4 regions of the Massilia sp. DD77 genome follow, and region 1 is predicted to be linked to each of the others. Evidence: predicted binding sites of a transcription regulator. Region 1 holds the regulator's gene; each other region holds the start of a gene.
What was found. Region 1 encodes sigma-54, which starts transcription at its own class of promoters, with help from an activator protein. Its sites were predicted from a motif close to TGGCANGNAANCTGCTTT; they were not measured.

Region 1 (3,861 bases):
ATCGCTTGGTGGTTATGGTCTTTCAACATCTGCTTGTGTTTCAGAACCTGTCGATCCAGCTTGTCCATCAGCGTGTCGATTGCGGCATACAGGTCTTGGGCGACACTGGCCACGTGCAGGGTCTTGCCGGACACCTGGACATTGATTTCAGCTTTTTGCCTTTTTTCTTTTTCAGTGAGGTTGTCGACGGCAAGGAAGACGTGGGTGTCGATCACTTGATCGAAATGCCGGATGATGCGCTCGAGCTTATTCTGAACATATTCACGGATAGCGGGAGTCACTTCGAGATGGTGGCCACTGATTGTGAGGTTCATACACACTCCTTTGAAAAGGCGCGCCGCCCAGGCACAAGGCGGGAGTGGGCAACGCTGTTACAAAGCTTTGCGGAGGCTGACGGGAGGGATCTTGAGCGCTTCACGGTATTTGGCGACCGTCCTGCGCGCAATGACCATGCCTTGTTCCCCGAGCATCTCCGCGATCTTGCTGTCGGATAAAGGATTCTTAGGGTCTTCTGCTCCTGTCAATTGCGCGATGAGAGCGCGGATCGCCGTCGAGGAGGCTTCTCCCCCCGCTTCGGTGGCGACATGGCTTCCGAAGAAGTATTTCAACTCGAACATGCCGTGCGGGGTCAGCATGTACTTCTGCGTTGTAACACGAGAAATTGTGCTTTCGTGTAGGCCTAGTGTATCAGCTATCTCACGTAAAACAAGGGGCCGCATGGCAACCGCGCCGTGGGAGAAAAAGTTCTTCTGTCGCTCGACAATGGCCTCGGCCACGCGCAGGATGGTATCGAAACGCTGGCGCATGTTCTTGATCAGCCACTTGGCTTCTTGCAACTGCGAATTCATCTGCCCTTCGCACTTGCCCTGCTTCATGAGCGAGGCGTAGAGGCTGTTCACGCGCAGGCGCGGCATCACATCCGGGTTCAGCATCACGGCCCAGCCGTTCTTGGCGCGGCGCACGATCACATCCGGTACCACGTAGTCTGACACGTTCGACGCGAAGGCCGCGCCCGGGTGAGGATTGCACTGGCGCACTACGGCCTGCACTTCGCGCAGGTCTTCGTCGTCGCAGTCCAGCGCCTTCTTGAGCTTGCTGTACTCGCGCTGGGCGAACCAGCTCAGGTAGCCTTCGACGATCTTCAGCGCCAGGCGCCGCGTCACCATCGGCACGCCCGGCATGCGGCGGATCTGCAGCGCCAGGCATTCTCCCGCGCTGCGCGCACCCACGCCCACCGGATCCAGGCTCTGCACCAATGCCAGGGCGCAGCGCAGCTCGTCCATGTCGATCTCGAGCTCTTCCGGCAGGCGGGCATGGATCTCGTCCAGCGGTTCTTCCAGGTAGCCGTTGTCGTCGAGCGCGTCGATCACCAGCTCGGCCAGCGCGCGGTCGCGCGCGGAGCAGCCGGTGACGCGGATCTGTTCCATCAGGTGCTCGCGCAGGTTGATGGCGCTCGCCTCCAGCTGCGGGCGGCCATCCTCGTCCTCGCCCCCGCCGGAGCCGCCGCCCGAGCCCCAGTCGGCGTCCGACGCGTCGCGTTCGGCGTCGCCGCCCTCGAAACCCTCGCCGGCTTCGCTGGATGCCGCGGGCGCGGCTTCGCCTTCCTGCGCCGGGGCGGCCGGCGCCGGCGCCTCGCCGTTGGGAGGCGCGTTGTTGATCGCGCCGTCGGCCAGCAGCCGCACCGAGCGGTCGAGCGGATCGTCCAGCCGTTCGAGCAAGGGGTTATCGGACAGGATCTGCTCGATCTCCTGGTGCAGTTCGAGCGTGGACAACTGCAACAGGCGGATCGACTGCTGCAGCTGGGGCGTCAGTGCAAGATGCTGCGATGTGCGGAGTTGCAGGGATTGTTTCATGTCTTCTACATGCGGAAGTGTTCGCCCAGGTAGACGCGGCGCACGGACTCATTCGCGATGATGTCGTCCGGCCGGCCCGAGGCCAGCACGGCCCCCTGGTTGATGATGTAGGCGCGATCGCAGATGCCGAGCGTCTCGCGGACATTGTGGTCGGTAATCAGGACACCGATCTTGCGCTCTTTCAGGAAGCGCACGATGCGCTGGATCTCGATCACGGCGATCGGGTCGACGCCCGCGAAGGGCTCGTCCAGCAGCACGAAGCGCGGGTTGGTGGCCAGCGCGCGCGCGATTTCCACGCGGCGGCGCTCGCCGCCCGAGAGCGACATGGCCGGGTTCTCGCGCAGCTTCTCGATCTGCAGGTCGGCCAGCAGGGTGTCGAGGCGTTCGCCGATCTGTTCCTTGCTCAGCGGCCGGCCGTCGACCTGCTGCAGCTCGAGCACCGCGCGGATGTTCTCCTCCACGGTCAGCTTGCGGAACACCGAGGCTTCCTGCGGCAGGTAGGACAGGCCCAGCACCGCGCGCCGGTGGATCGGCAGGCTCGAGATGTCGGTGCCGTTGATGTCGATCGAGCCGGCGTCTGAAGGCACCAGGCCGACGATCATGTAGAAGGACGTGGTCTTGCCGGCGCCGTTCGGGCCCAGCAGGCCGACCACCTCGCCGCACTCGACCTGCAGCGAGACGTCGCGCACCACCAGGCGCTTGCCGTAGCTCTTCTGCAGGCCCTTGACGATCAGGGTGCTGCCGCTGTCGCGTGCCTCCATCATTGCTTGCCCGCCGCGGGTGCCGCCGCCGGCGCCGGCGCGGCGCGCTTGGGCGCCAGGATCAGGGTGCCGCGTCCGCCGCCGACCTTGCTCTGGCCGCTGGCGTCGTTGCGCACGCTGGCGACTTCCTTGCGGTTGTCGTAGGAGATGAAGGGCGCATTGATCTCGTTGGTCACGCGCTTGCTCTCGAGTTCCTTGACCACGGCGTCCGAGAAAAGCTTGACCATCTCGATGCGTTCGTCGTATTCGATGCGCTGGGCCTGGCCTTCGACCCACAGGTCGGGGCCGCCGTCGCGCTTCTGGCGGAAGGTGGCGACCTTGCCCGGGTTCGCGGTCAGGGTCACGCTCATGTAGCCTTCCGGCGTTTCCTTGACCAGGGCGCGGTCCGACTTGAGCACCAGGGTGCCGCGGGTGACGACCACGTTGCCGGTCAGGATACGGGTCTGGGTGACCTCGTCGACGTCGAGCGAGTCGAAATTGATGACGGCCTGCTTGAGCGAATCGGCGCGCTCGGCGAAAGCCGGGAGCGACAGCAGGGAAAGGCAAAGGGCAGCGAGGTGTTTCTTCATCATGTTCTGGTCCTGGGTTGACGCGGCGCTGTCATGAACGGCCTATTGGCGCGCGCGTGGCGGATAGACGATCTGGCCGCGGCTGGCGATGTGCATCTTCTGGGTCGCGTTGTTGGCCACCATGCCGGTGCCGCGTACGCTGGAAGCGCCCAGCTGCATCTCGATCGGCTGATCGGTCTTGAGGATTTCTTCGTCCGGCAAGGCGGTGAGCGCCTGGGTGCGCACGCGCAGCGCTTCCGACCTGGCGGTGCGCGCACGCTGCAGGTCGACGTTGCCGAGCATGTCGACGCGGTGTTCCTGGTGATAAATGCGGGCGCGGTCGGCGGTGACCGTCATCGGCGGACGGCCCGGCTCGACACCGCGCAGCACCGGCTGCACCACGGTCGAGACGTCGCCCTCGGGGATATGGGTCAGGCGCTTGCCCGACACCACGTAGCTCGGCTGGCCGCCCTCGGTCATGCGCACGAAGGAGAAGTTCTCGACGATGTAGTCGGGCTCCGTCGGCGGCCCGCCAAGGCGCGCGCCGGCGTCGTCGCCGTCGAAGGCCTGCAGCAGCCAGAAGCTGCCGAAGGCGCAGAAGACCGCGATCATCATGATCGTCAGGAGCTTCCAGCGGTGCGCGGTGCGCTTGTTGTTCAGGTAGCCGACCATCGCATGCTCAGGCGAAGTAAGGCGCGA
Region 2 (3,861 bases), on a different contig from region 1:
GGGCCGTTCGGCAGGTTCTGCATCTGCCCGCGCCGGCCGAGGTCGCCGGTGAAGACATGCAGCTTGCCATCGGGCCCGAAACGCAAGGGCCCGCCGTTATGGTTGCCCTGTTCCTGCGCGTTGTTCGTGTTGGGGTGGCCCGGTACGGGAAGATTGTCGGTTTGGCGGGCGCGCAGCCGCAGCGTCTTGAAGTTGGGGTCCAGGGTCAGGAAGGAGCCGTTCCAGATGAAACGGTCGACCCGGTTGCCCAGCAGGGCCACGTCGCCGACCGCGGTGCTATCGGCCCCGGTCGCGCTCTCGGTCCAGCGCAGGTAGACGAAGGGCAGGGCCGGGAAGCCCGGGTGCAGGGCGATGGCGAGCAAGCCCCGTTCCGAATTCGAATTGACGGGCAGGTCGAGCACCGGCACGGGCTGGAGGACGCCATTGATCGCCCGCTTGACCTGGCCGCTGGCCTTTTCCAGCACCAGCGCGTCGTTCGGGCCGACGAAGGCGATCCCGATGGGCTGGCTCAGGCCCTGGCCGGCGGCGATATAGGTCGTCACCTGCAGGTTCGGGTCGAGTATCTGGACCGGAATCGAGTCGGCGGCGGCGAAGGGGGCGCTGATGCCCAGGAGTAGGGGAAGGGTTTGCCTGGCGAGGCCCTCGACGCGGGCAATGGACATCGTGATTTTCCAATCCGGCAGTGAGAAGGGAGCAGAAGCGGAATGTCGTCCTGGCGGTCTGGCGATTGCGGGCAGCGCAAGCCACGGAGAAGGCGCGGCGGCCACCGATGAAAAGCTTCAGGCGCCGGTCACGGTCGGTGTCTCGACCGGCGCCTGGAGTAGTACCTGGTACGCTCTTACTTCTTTGCAGCCTGGCGGCGGCGCAGTGCGCCGAAGGCCACGGCGCCAAGGCCGAGCAGTGCGATCGAACCCGGTTCAGGCACTTCGCCCGGGTCGCCCGGACGGCTGAAGGCACCCACGCGTACGGTTTCCGGCGTGGCCTGGGTGGTGCCGGGAGCGAACTGGACGCCGCCACCGACGACGCATTGGGTCAAGTCGCCGCAAGCGGCAACGGCGTCAGCCGCCTGGGCGGCGTCCAGGACAAAACGGTGCAGGCCCGACTGGCCGATGCCGCCGGTATCGGTCAGGATCAGGTCCGGTCCCATGTACTCGAAGATTTCCAGCAGGGTTCCGTCCAGAGAGTAAAGCGACATGTACAGGTCGGTCAGCGTCGCCGTATCGACGCCAGGTTCGCTGATATTCACGACGAAGCCGAGCTGGCCCGCGCTCGTCAGGCCATCGATATCGCTGAGCAGATATACGCCATTGCCGCCGACGGCAGCGGTGTTGTCGCCGCCTTCCAGGTTGGGATTCGGAGTCAAGTCTTCGCAGGTCTGGTCCGGATTGGTCATGTTGCCGCCGTTAGTATGGCGGACGCAGCCGGACTCGGTGGCGGGAGGCTGAGGCCCGTTGGTATTGTCCTGCACGGTCACGACCGTCGATACCGCGCCCAGGCCGGTACCCGTCTGTTGCACGCCAGTCTGGTAGACCAGGTTCGCAAAGGCCGGGGAGGCGCCAGTTACGAGTGCTGCGCTCACTGCCAACTTCAGGATGGTTGATTTCATCACTAGCTCCTTCGGAAAGATTTCGTTCTTATGTGTAATTGCCAGGTACTACACACCGGTAAGAGCAAGTTACGGGCCAGCGAACACACTTTGAACAAAATCAAATACCTATCTTGGGTATATTTTTTTTGCGCGGGCAGAGTGTAAAGAAAACCGAAAGTTTCTATTCTTTTACTTTGTAACCAACAGGGAAAATCTCGTGTTTTCTCGTCCGTCCCGAACTCTGCTAAGGTAGGGGAGCCGCCACACCGAACCGGAGCAAGAGCCATGGAGATGCATGCAGCCGCCTTCGACATTCCCGCCGTCGGGCCGTCCGCCTACCTGACGCTGGCCGGTATCACGCTGCTTGCGGCGGTCTTGCCGATGCTGGTGGCGCGCCAGCGCTCGCTCGCCGCCAACCTGAGGAGCGGCGCCGCGGTCGGCGCCATGGTGCTGCCGGTGACCCTGCTGCTCGGGCTGGGACTGTCCAAGAATACCCTGGAGGTGCGCGACGGCCAGGTGCAGGTGCGCGCGAGCTACTTCTATGAATATGCGCGCGACATCGGCGAGTTCGACCTGGCCCAGGCCCGGCAGGGCAGCCTGGCCTCGATCGACGCGGCCCGGCTCGGCCCGCGCGACAACGGCATCAGCCTGCCGGGTTATGCGGCCGGCCGCTTCACCAGCGCGGACCAGCGTCCGCTGTTCGTCGCCGTGACCGACCGCGAGCGGGTGGTCTACCTGCCCGCGAAGCAAGGGCAATCGCTGCTGGTAAGTGTCGAGCAGGCCGACCAGCTGCTGGCGCTGCTGCATGGGCGCGCAGCCGCGCAGCGCCAGCTGGCGCTGCATCCATAGCGTTAAAAGCCGATCCTAAAAGCCGATGCGCGACTTGCCCGGCAGCGCACGCAGGTGGATATCGTCGACGGTCACATGGGCGCGGCCGTCGGCGACCGCATAGCCTAGGCTGTCGAGCAGGATCTTGCGCAGGTCGCGCGGCGAGACCGGCGCCAGCTTGGCGAGCACGGCCTCGTTGAGGACGTCGTCGAAGCCCCCCAGGTTGAGCTCCTCGACCAGGCCGCTGACCATGCGCTGGGCGATGCCGGCCGCCTGTTCGGGCGTCGGCCTGGGTACCTCGTAGACCGCCATGCGGTTGAGCAGGGGGGAGGGAATGCCTTCGACCGAGTTGGCCGTGAGCACCCAGAAGATCTGGCTGGCGTCGACATCGACGTCGATGAACTCGTCGCGGAAGGATTTCGAGGTTTCCGGTTCGAGTAACTGATAGAGGGCGGCCAGCGGGTCGGACTGGGTGGAGCCGCTGGCCTTTTCCACTTCGTCCAGCACCAGCACCGGATTGGCGTACTTGCCGCGCACCAGGCGCTCGGCCACCTTGCCGCACTTGGCGCCGCGCCAGCTGGCCGAGCTGCCGGTGATGACGAAGCCGGCCGACAGGGCGTTCATGCTGATCAGTTCACACTCGGTGGACATGGCCTTGGCCAGGCGCTTGGCGAAATGGGTCTTGCCCACGCCGGGGCCGCCCAGCAGCAGGATGGGCATGACGTTGAAGCCCTTGTCGCCGGCATGGGCCAGGCGCAGGTAGCGCGCCAGGTCGTCCAGCACTTCGTCGAAATTGGGGCATTCCTCGAACAGGGGATCGAGCGCGTCGAGGGAAGAAGGGGTGGTGACGAAGCGGTCGGCCCCGGTCTCCAGCATACGCTCGTAAAACGCGTCGAGTTCCGGGGAGCGGCCGCGGTTGCGGTCGAGCGCTTCCTGCACTTCTGTCAGGTCGTAGACCGCGCGGGTACGGGCGAGGGTGATGCTCACTGCTACCTCCTTGGCAACGGACCGGTGGTCCGCCAGACTGGCACGCTCCGCTTGGCTCCGCCATCCTGCCGAGCGAGCCAGAGGCAGGTGGGTCATCGCCTTGGATTCATCCTAACTCGTCCTCAACAGGCCTGCAATTCCATACAGTGTAATTCTGCGTTGCAATTGTTGTTTCCTTGCATCAACTTCGCACGCGCGTTGAAATTAATCAAACGTAAACATTGTGTGTACAACTGAGGCGCTACTTGCACACCGTTGTGTAAGTGCCTAATTTTACGAGACATTTTGGCATTTCATTCCATCAACACCTGTTCCTAAGTCATTGGTTTCATTAGCAAATTTCGTATTTGCCAAGTGTGAATTCGCTTGACCACCAACATTGCTTCCACTAAAGTGGGAAACAGTGTGAAAAAGTGTCGATTTGTGGGAGGAAATCCCTCCGCAAGGCGCCTACGACA
Region 3 (3,861 bases), on a different contig from region 1:
GCGACCCTGGCGCCGAGCCTGATGCCGATGATCGAGCCGGCGCCGGGCGGTGCGGGCTTGACGACGGTGCCGGGCCTGGTGCCCCCGCCGCCCAAGGCGCCGCCGGTGGTCCTGGGACCTGACGGCACGCCGCTGCCGGCGCCCGCGCCGGTGGTGACCCGTCCGGTGGTGGTGGCCCGGCCGCCTTGCGTCCGCTAGTGCGGCCGCCGCCGGACGCGAAGCGCGGCGCCATGCGCCGCGCCGTCTCCAAGGTGCGCAGCTTCAGCATCGTGTCGCTGCGCGACCTGCTGGTCGCCTCCGGGCCGACCATCCTGATCGTGATCGCCGCCGTGGCGCTGGCCTACTGGTGGGTCGATCCGGCTCCGCCGCGCCACCTGGTGCTGGCCACCGGCCAGGAGAACAGCGCCTACGAGCAGTTCGGCAAGCAGTACGCGCAACTGCTGGCGCGCGACGAGATCGCGGTCACCCTCCAGCCTTCGCTCGGCTCCCAGGACAACCTCGAGCGCCTGATCGCGGGCAAGGCCGACATCGCCTTCGTGCAGAGCGGCTCGACCGACGACGGCCAGGCCGCGCGCCACGGCCTGGTGTCGCTCGGCAGCCTGTTCACCGAGCCGGTCTGGCTGTTCCTGAGGACGGAAGCGAAGGTCGCCAGGTTGACCGACCTGAAGGGCAAGCGCATCAACCTGGGGCCGGAAGGCACGGGCGTGCCGCGCCTGTTCCGCCAGGTGCTGGCGGCCAACGGCGTCGAACCCGAACAGCTGCGCATCGGCCTGCTGGCCAACACGCCGGCCACGGTGGAGCTGCTGGAAGGCCGCATCGACGGCCTCGTGTTCAGTTCCGCCCCGGAAGCGCCCCTGATCCAGATGCTCTTGCAAACCCCGGGCATCCAGCTGTTCGATTTCTCCCAGGCCGAGGCCTATACGCGGCGCCTGCCTTTCCTGACCCATGTGGTGCTGCCGCGCGGGATCGTCGACCTGGGCCGCAATATTCCCGCCCAGGACTACCACCTGATCGCACCGACCGCGACCCTGGTGGCGCGCGAGGAACTGCATCCTGCGCTGGTGGGCCAGTTCGTGAAGGCGGCCTACGAGATCCACGGCGGGGCAGGGTGGTTCCAGCAGCAGGGTCAGTTCCCGTCGCCGAAGTACACCGAGATCCCGGTGGCGAGCGAAGCGGCGCGCTACTACCGCGACGGCCCGCCCTTCCTGCAGCGCTACATGAGCTTCTGGCTGGCCAACCTGCTCGACCGGCTGGGCGTGATCGCGGTGGCCCTGGCGGCCCTCCTGATTCCCTTGTCGAAGATCGTGCCGCCGCTCTACGTGTGGCGGGTGCGTTCGCGCGTGTACCGCTGGTATGGCGAACTGCGGGCGGTGGAGCAGGCGATGGAAAGGGCGCAGGGCGAAGAGCGCGGGGCCGTGCGCCAGGACTTGCTGCACCGGCTGGACGATATCGAGGAGCGGGTGAACCACATCTCGATTCCGCTGGCGTTCGCGGATGCGCTATACGGGCTGCGCAGTCATATCAATATCGTGAGGCAGCGGATCGTGGCGGGGCCGGGGGTGGAGTAATTACGTCGGCGGCTTGCATGCAAACTTGGGTTCCCGCCTTCGCGGGAATGACGGTTTTTAGTGTGCCGACTCGCGGTTCCATCATCGACACGCTTCCTCAGCACGTCATTCCCGCGAAGGCGGGAACCTAAGTTCCTCGGCGGACCACCGGTGCGTCACGCCCCCACCCACGGCAGCCCCTTCCTGCACCACCCCCCCAGGGTCTTGCGATGCCCCTCGGCGTCCTTGTCGCCTTCGAAGCCTTCCAGGATGTCATACGACTGCGCAAACCCATGCTCGGTCGCGACCCGCGCGCTATGCCGCGAGCGGACCCCCGAGCGGCACAGGAACAGCAGCACCTCGTCCTTGCGCGCCACCTTCTCCAGCTGCGCCCCGAAGTCCGGATTCGGCACCCCGCCCGGATAGGTCGCCCACTGCACCGCCGCATGCTGGGCGTCGGGAATCGCCACCCGGCCCACCCAGTCGCGCTCGGCGTTCGTGCGCACATCGACCAGTTTCACCTTCGGATCGGCCTGGAGCAGGGCGTAGGCCTCTTCCGGGGTAACGGCGCCCGCATAGGGCTGGCCGGGTGCGCGCTGGCGCGCAGCCGCTAAAATTTGTTCGGGAGTCATTTCGTAGGTCCGTTTTCGAGCATAAATGCGCGATGCACCATCCTGCATCAGTGTATCCTGCGCTGCCGTGGTGCATTTTGCATGGATTGCACCAAAGTGGTGCGCCGAGGCCGTGATCGAATCGCACGGCCGTGCATCCGTTTAAAGGCGATTTTATGGGTAAACTGGCCCGTTTCCAAAGAACGAATTATGCATTTGCTCATGCTGCGAGGTTGGCATGCTTCCTGCTTTAATGGAGTGCATGTTGTCGCTTCGCATCAGGCAAGGCACACACCCTTTCAACTAGGAGATTCCGAATGGCAAAGACCGCCGCAGACGTAGTGCAGATGGTTAAGGACAACGAAGTCAAGTTCGTTGATTTTCGCTTCGCCGATACCCGCGGCAAAGAACAGCACGTGACCGTGCCGGTGTCGCACTTCGACCTCGACAAATTTGAATCGGGCCATGCCTTCGACGGTTCGTCGATCGCCGGCTGGAAAGGTATCGAAGCCTCGGACATGCTCCTGATGCCGGACCCGAACACCGCGAACATCGACCCGTTCATGGAAGAAACCACCCTGTTCATGCAGTGCGACGTGGTGGAACCGTCGGACGGCAAGGGTTACGACCGCGACCCGCGCTCGATCGCCAAGCGCGCCGAAGCCTACCTGAAATCCTCGGGCATTGGCGACACCGCCTACTTCGGCCCGGAACCGGAATTCTTCATCTTCGACTCGGTCCGCTGGAAGATCGACATGTCGGGCTGCTTCGTCAAGATCGACTCGGATGAAGCGTCCTGGTCGACCGACAAGGAAATCGAAGGCGGCAACAGCGGCCACCGTCCGACCGTCAAGGGCGGCTACTTCCCGGTCCCGCCGGTCGACAGCTTCCAGGACATGCGCTCGGAAATGTCGCTGATCCTCGAATCGATGGGCATCCCGGTCGAAGTGCACCACCACGAAGTGGCCGGCGCCGGCCAGAACGAACTCGGCACCCGCTTCTCGACCCTGGTCGAGCGCGCCGACTGGACCCAGAACCTGAAGTACGTGATCTGGAATGTGGCCCACAGCTACGGCAAGACCGCGACCTTCATGCCGAAGCCGATGGCCGGCGACAATGGTTCGGGCATGCACGTGCACCAGTCGATCTGGAAGGACGGCAAGAACCTGTTCGCAGGCGACGGCTATGCCGGCCTGTCGGAGACCGCCCTGTTCTACATCGGCGGCATCATCAAGCACGCCAAGGCCCTGAACGCGATCACCAACCCGGGCACCAACTCGTACAAGCGCCTGGTGCCGGGCTACGAAGCCCCGGTCAAGCTGGCCTACTCGGCCCGTAACCGTTCGGCATCGATCCGCATCCCGCACGTGGCGAACCCGAAAGGCCGCCGCATCGAAGTGCGCTTCCCGGACCCGCTGGCCAACGTCTACCTGTGCTTCTCCGCGCTGCTGATGGCCGGCCTGGACGGTATCCAGAACAAGATCCACCCGGGCGAAGCCGCGACCAAGGACCTGTACCACCTGCCGCCGGAAGAAGACAAGCTGATCCCGACCGTGTGCGCCTCGCTGGAAGAAGCGCTGGAAGCCCTGGACAAGGACCGCGAGTTCCTGACCCGCGGCGGCGTGTTCAGCGACAGCATGATCGACGCCTACCTCGAGCTGAAGATGCAGGAAGTGCAGCGCATGCGCATGACCCCGCACCCG
Region 4 (3,861 bases), on a different contig from region 1:
CTGAAGCGGACGTCCAGCTGGCCGCCGTCGCGGAAGGCGGACGAACTGAGCGCGAGCTGGCCCTTGGCCTCGGTTTCCGGGCGCTTGTTCGCCAGCGGCACGCCATTGCCCTTGTTCGCCTGCTCGCGCATCGGTCCGGCCGGCGGGACGGCGTTGCCCACCGCCTCGGTCTTCGGCCCCGTGTAGGCGATGCGGTAGATGACGCCGTTGGCGTCGTCCGCCATCAGCAGCGCGCCGTCCTTGGCGAAGGCCAAACCGACCGGACGCGCGATATGGGTCTTGCCGCCGTCGGTCAGGAAGCCTGTGACGAAGGGCTCGACCGACTTCGGCTGGCCGTTGGCGTAGCGTACCCGCACGATCTCGTAGCCCGAGGCCGGGTTGCGGTTCCACGAGCCGCGCATGGTCACGAAGGCGTCGCCGCGGAACTCGGCCGGGAACATGTCGCCGGCGGCGAACACCATCTGCATCGGCGCCGCATGGGCGGTATAGCCGAGCACCATCGGCTGGCTGCGCGCCTTCCATTCTTCCTTCTTGATCTCGCCCGGCGGCGTGCTTTGCGGGTAGATCTCGCCCGCACCGTAGACGTGCGGCCAGCCGTACTGCTTGCCCAGTTCGAGCTTGTTGAGTTCTTCCGGTTGCTGGTTGTCGCCCAGGAAGTCGATGCCGTGGTCGAAGCCCCAGAATTCGCCGGTCTGCGGATGCCAGGCGAAGCCGATGGTGTTGCGCAGGCCGCTGGCGAAGATGCTGCGTTGCTTGCCGTCAGGCGAGATGCGCAGCATGGTGGCGTTTTCCTGGTTGCTCTCGTTGCAGGCGTTGCAGGTGCTGCCCACGCTCAGGTAGAGCATGCCGTCGGGGCCGAAGGCCATGCTGCGGTTGGGGTGCTGGCCGGCGTCGGGCAGGTCGCCGGCCAGCAGCTCGAGCTTGCCCAGGCGGCCGTCAGGCCCGATCCCGGCCGCGAACAGCTCGCGCGCCGTGGTCAGGTAGAGCTTGCTGTCGCGGATCGCCAGGCCATGGACGCCGGCGCGGTTGGCCACCGTGACGGGGGCGCCGTCGGCGCGGCCGTCCTTGTCGGCGTCGCGCAGCAGCAGCACGTCGCCCTGGTCGCGCCGGCTCAGGTAGATGTCGCCGTTCGGCGCCACCACCAGGATGCGGGCGTTCTTGAGGCCGGTGGCGAAGGGCGTGACCGTGAATCCCTGGGGCGCCTTGATGCCGCGCAGGCGCTCCGCGGTCGGCTCCACCTTGTTCGGCTTGAAGACGTTGACACCGTTCGAGACCTGGGTGCCGTCGCCCTGCTGGGCGGCGACCGCGCCGGATGCGAGATACAGCAACAGGCTGGGGAGGACTGCGGGCAGGAGTGCGGGCAATGCGCGTTTCATCGGGGCGTCCTTTCTTCATCGTGTGGGGGAGACAGCCCGGCCATCGTGCCAGAGCGGCGAGCGGCGGTTTGTGAGGGAACGTACATAGACAGAGCGGGCGCAACTGCTGGAGCGGGAGTAATGACCCGCCTGTTAGTTTCTTGTGGGATACAAATGATGCGTGTCGGAATTTCTTACATTCGCTTAAGAAGGATCGAAATGCCTCCTTGCAAATCAAATACTTGCAGTACTGGCACGTATATTGCTACATGTAAATTTGTCTTTCTTTAAATATAACCTGGATAGAGACCAAGAAAAATGAATCGACCACTCGCACAATTGTTCAGCACCGCAGCCCTCGGCCTGGCGTTCATGCTCCCGGCCTCGGCGGCCATCGTCACGACCAACACCGCCGTCACCGGCACCGGCCCGCTCGGCCAGCAGTGGAGCGCCACCTGGACCGGCAGCGACGCCTATGGCATGGGTTCCGACCTGACGGTCGGCGGCGACAAGCTGAGCTACGATTTCCAACATCCAGGCCATGCGGGCATGGGCGTGCCGGGCCAGACCTACGTGTTCTCCACGACCGCGCAGAAAAACGGCAACCTGTCGATCAACGTGGACCTGTCCTCGTTCGCAGCCTGGTTCCAGTCGTACACCACGATGTCGATCTGGGAAGGCTCGACCAGCAATGCGACCGAGTTGACCGGCAATACCTGGGGTGGCGTGGTCTCGAAGACCATCGACCTCGACCTGACTGCCGGCGAAGCCTGGGGTTTTATGGCGACGGGCGGCAACTATGACGGTACCGGCATCCTGACCGGCTCGTTCACCGTGACCGCGGCCGACGTCCCGGAACCCGCCTCGCTGGCGCTGCTCGGCCTGGGCGCCGCCGGCATGCTGGCGCGCCGCCGCAAGAAGGCCTGAGCACGGCGCGTATGCCGCCGGGGGCGATCCCGGCGGTGCTGAAAAAAAATGCCAGTCAGACGAATGACTGGCATTTTTTTTGATCCTTTTGATCGCTGCCGCCCCGCGTACATCACGCGTGATGCAGCGCGGCCAACGCCGGCTGGTCCAGCATCGCGTAGGGATAGATGCCGCGCCGGTGGCCGTCGGCAAAGACCAGGTTGAGGGCGTAGGCGCCGACCGGCTCGATGGCGGTGATGCGCGGCGCTTCGCCCGGCACTCGGCACAGGGGATCGTCCAGCGCCGCAATCAATGCACCGGAGGCGTCAGCCAGTCCCAGCTTGCCGAGCGTGGTGGCGGCTTCCTCGCGCACCTGCCAGGCGGCGGCGTCCGGCGCGGCCAGCAGCGCCGGCAGGACCGCGCCGCTGCCGGCGTAGATGTCGTGCCCTTCCGGCATCGGCAGCACATAGGTGCCCATGTGATGCACCTTGCGCATGGCATAGTCGCCGGGTTTCGTCCTTTTCGGACTTGACGCCCCAGCTGTCCAGCGCTTCGATCATGGCGTAGCTGTTCTGCGCATAGGCGATCACGGTCTTCCGGTTGACGATGCCGTCGTTGGCGACCGTGATCTCCTTGACGTACTGCTCGGGCGTGGCGAAGCCCGGCACCACGGCGTTGTTCAGGCCATCCATGCCCATCGAGATGGCGCCGCTGCGCTTGACGTTGGCTTTTTCCAGCAGCAGGACACGCAGGGCCGGCTCCGCTTCCTTGGCCCTGACCGCGGCCATCGGGCCGGCGGTGCCGCCGCCGATCACCAGCACGTCAACGATTTGCACTTGGGCTTCGCCGCGCACGTACAGGTATTCGAAATCGAGCGGCTCGCCACCGGCCGTCCAGGTGAGGCGCTCGATGCGCAGCAGGGCCGCGGCGGGCGCCACTGACAGGGCCGCGGCAAGTTCTGCGTCGGCATTCAGGGCGCCGATCTGGAGGTCGGCATGGCCGAGGGCGATGCCATAGTCGCTTTCCAGGATCAGGAAGACGTCGCGTTCGGCCAGGTTCTCGGCGCGCAGGCGGCCGCCGACGGCGGCGCTGGCCGGGATCTCGCGTTGCGACAGTACCAGGTTGACGATCCGGTGTCCCTTGCCCGCCACCTTGACGATCAGCCCTTCGTTCTGCAGGTCGCCCAGGGCCTGGCGCACGATGATGCGGCTGACGCCGAACATCGCGCCGATCTCGCTTTCGGCCGGCGGGCGCGTGTCCTGGCCGCAGGTGCCGTCCAGGATGCGTTCGCGCAGCTGGGAGTACAGCGGCACCGGAGAGTGTTCAATGGCTCGGAAGGATGGCATTCGCAAGTCCTGTCATGACGGGTGATGATCTTGCGAAGATGGTATCGATGGGCTGGCGTGACGGGAACGAATCTCTTCGTGCTACGACATACGGAAAACGCCTGAGTCGGTGGCCGCATATCGATATGCGTCCACCGGTTCGGTTGACGGTTACTCCAGCACGCGCAGCGCGTCGGCCAGGCGCAGGTCGTGCATCTGGTCGAGATAGGCGTCGAGGTAGCCCTTGTGCGAGGCGCCGACCAGCACCAGGGTGC

Region 2: V7778_RS09705 (PEP-CTERM sorting domain-containing protein) is a predicted target of sigma-54. The motif match lies at 1,668-1,685, and genes of this name have one in related genera.
Region 3: glnA (type I glutamate--ammonia ligase) is a predicted target of sigma-54. The motif match lies at 2,393-2,410, and genes of this name have one in related genera.
Region 4: V7778_RS01330 (PEP-CTERM sorting domain-containing protein) is a predicted target of sigma-54. The motif match lies at 1,607-1,624, and genes of this name have one in related genera.

Annotation. Positions count from the first base shown of each region.
Region 1 is NZ_JBAMDH010000023.1:94,600-98,460, reverse strand. Features, by position in the region: gene hpf (ribosome hibernation-promoting factor, HPF/YfiA family) at 1-314, opposite strand, end outside; gene V7778_RS15590 (RNA polymerase factor sigma-54) at 372-1,853, opposite strand; gene lptB (LPS export ABC transporter ATP-binding protein) at 1,859-2,614, opposite strand; gene lptA (lipopolysaccharide transport periplasmic protein LptA) at 2,614-3,186, opposite strand; gene lptC (LPS export ABC transporter periplasmic protein LptC) at 3,226-3,834, opposite strand; gene V7778_RS15570 (KdsC family phosphatase) at 3,842-3,861, opposite strand, start outside.
Region 2 is NZ_JBAMDH010000013.1:92,644-96,504, forward strand. Features, by position in the region: gene V7778_RS09700 (PQQ-dependent sugar dehydrogenase) at 1-662, opposite strand, end outside; gene V7778_RS09705 (PEP-CTERM sorting domain-containing protein) at 839-1,606, opposite strand; gene V7778_RS09710 (PH domain-containing protein) at 1,874-2,437, shown strand; gene V7778_RS09715 (AAA family ATPase) at 2,453-3,403, opposite strand.
Region 3 is NZ_JBAMDH010000012.1:10,906-14,766, reverse strand. Features, by position in the region: gene V7778_RS08680 (transglycosylase domain-containing protein) at 1-198, shown strand, start outside; gene V7778_RS08675 (TAXI family TRAP transporter solute-binding subunit) at 231-1,568, shown strand; gene V7778_RS08670 (rhodanese-like domain-containing protein) at 1,724-2,179, opposite strand; gene glnA (type I glutamate--ammonia ligase) at 2,476-3,861, shown strand, end outside.
Region 4 is NZ_JBAMDH010000002.1:31,692-35,552, reverse strand. Features, by position in the region: gene V7778_RS01335 (YbhB/YbcL family Raf kinase inhibitor-like protein) at 1-1,376, opposite strand, end outside; gene V7778_RS01330 (PEP-CTERM sorting domain-containing protein) at 1,674-2,282, shown strand; gene V7778_RS01325 (gamma-butyrobetaine hydroxylase-like domain-containing protein) at 2,395-2,541, opposite strand; gene V7778_RS01315 (UTRA domain-containing protein) at 2,588-3,607, opposite strand; gene V7778_RS01310 (DUF5694 domain-containing protein) at 3,758-3,861, opposite strand, start outside.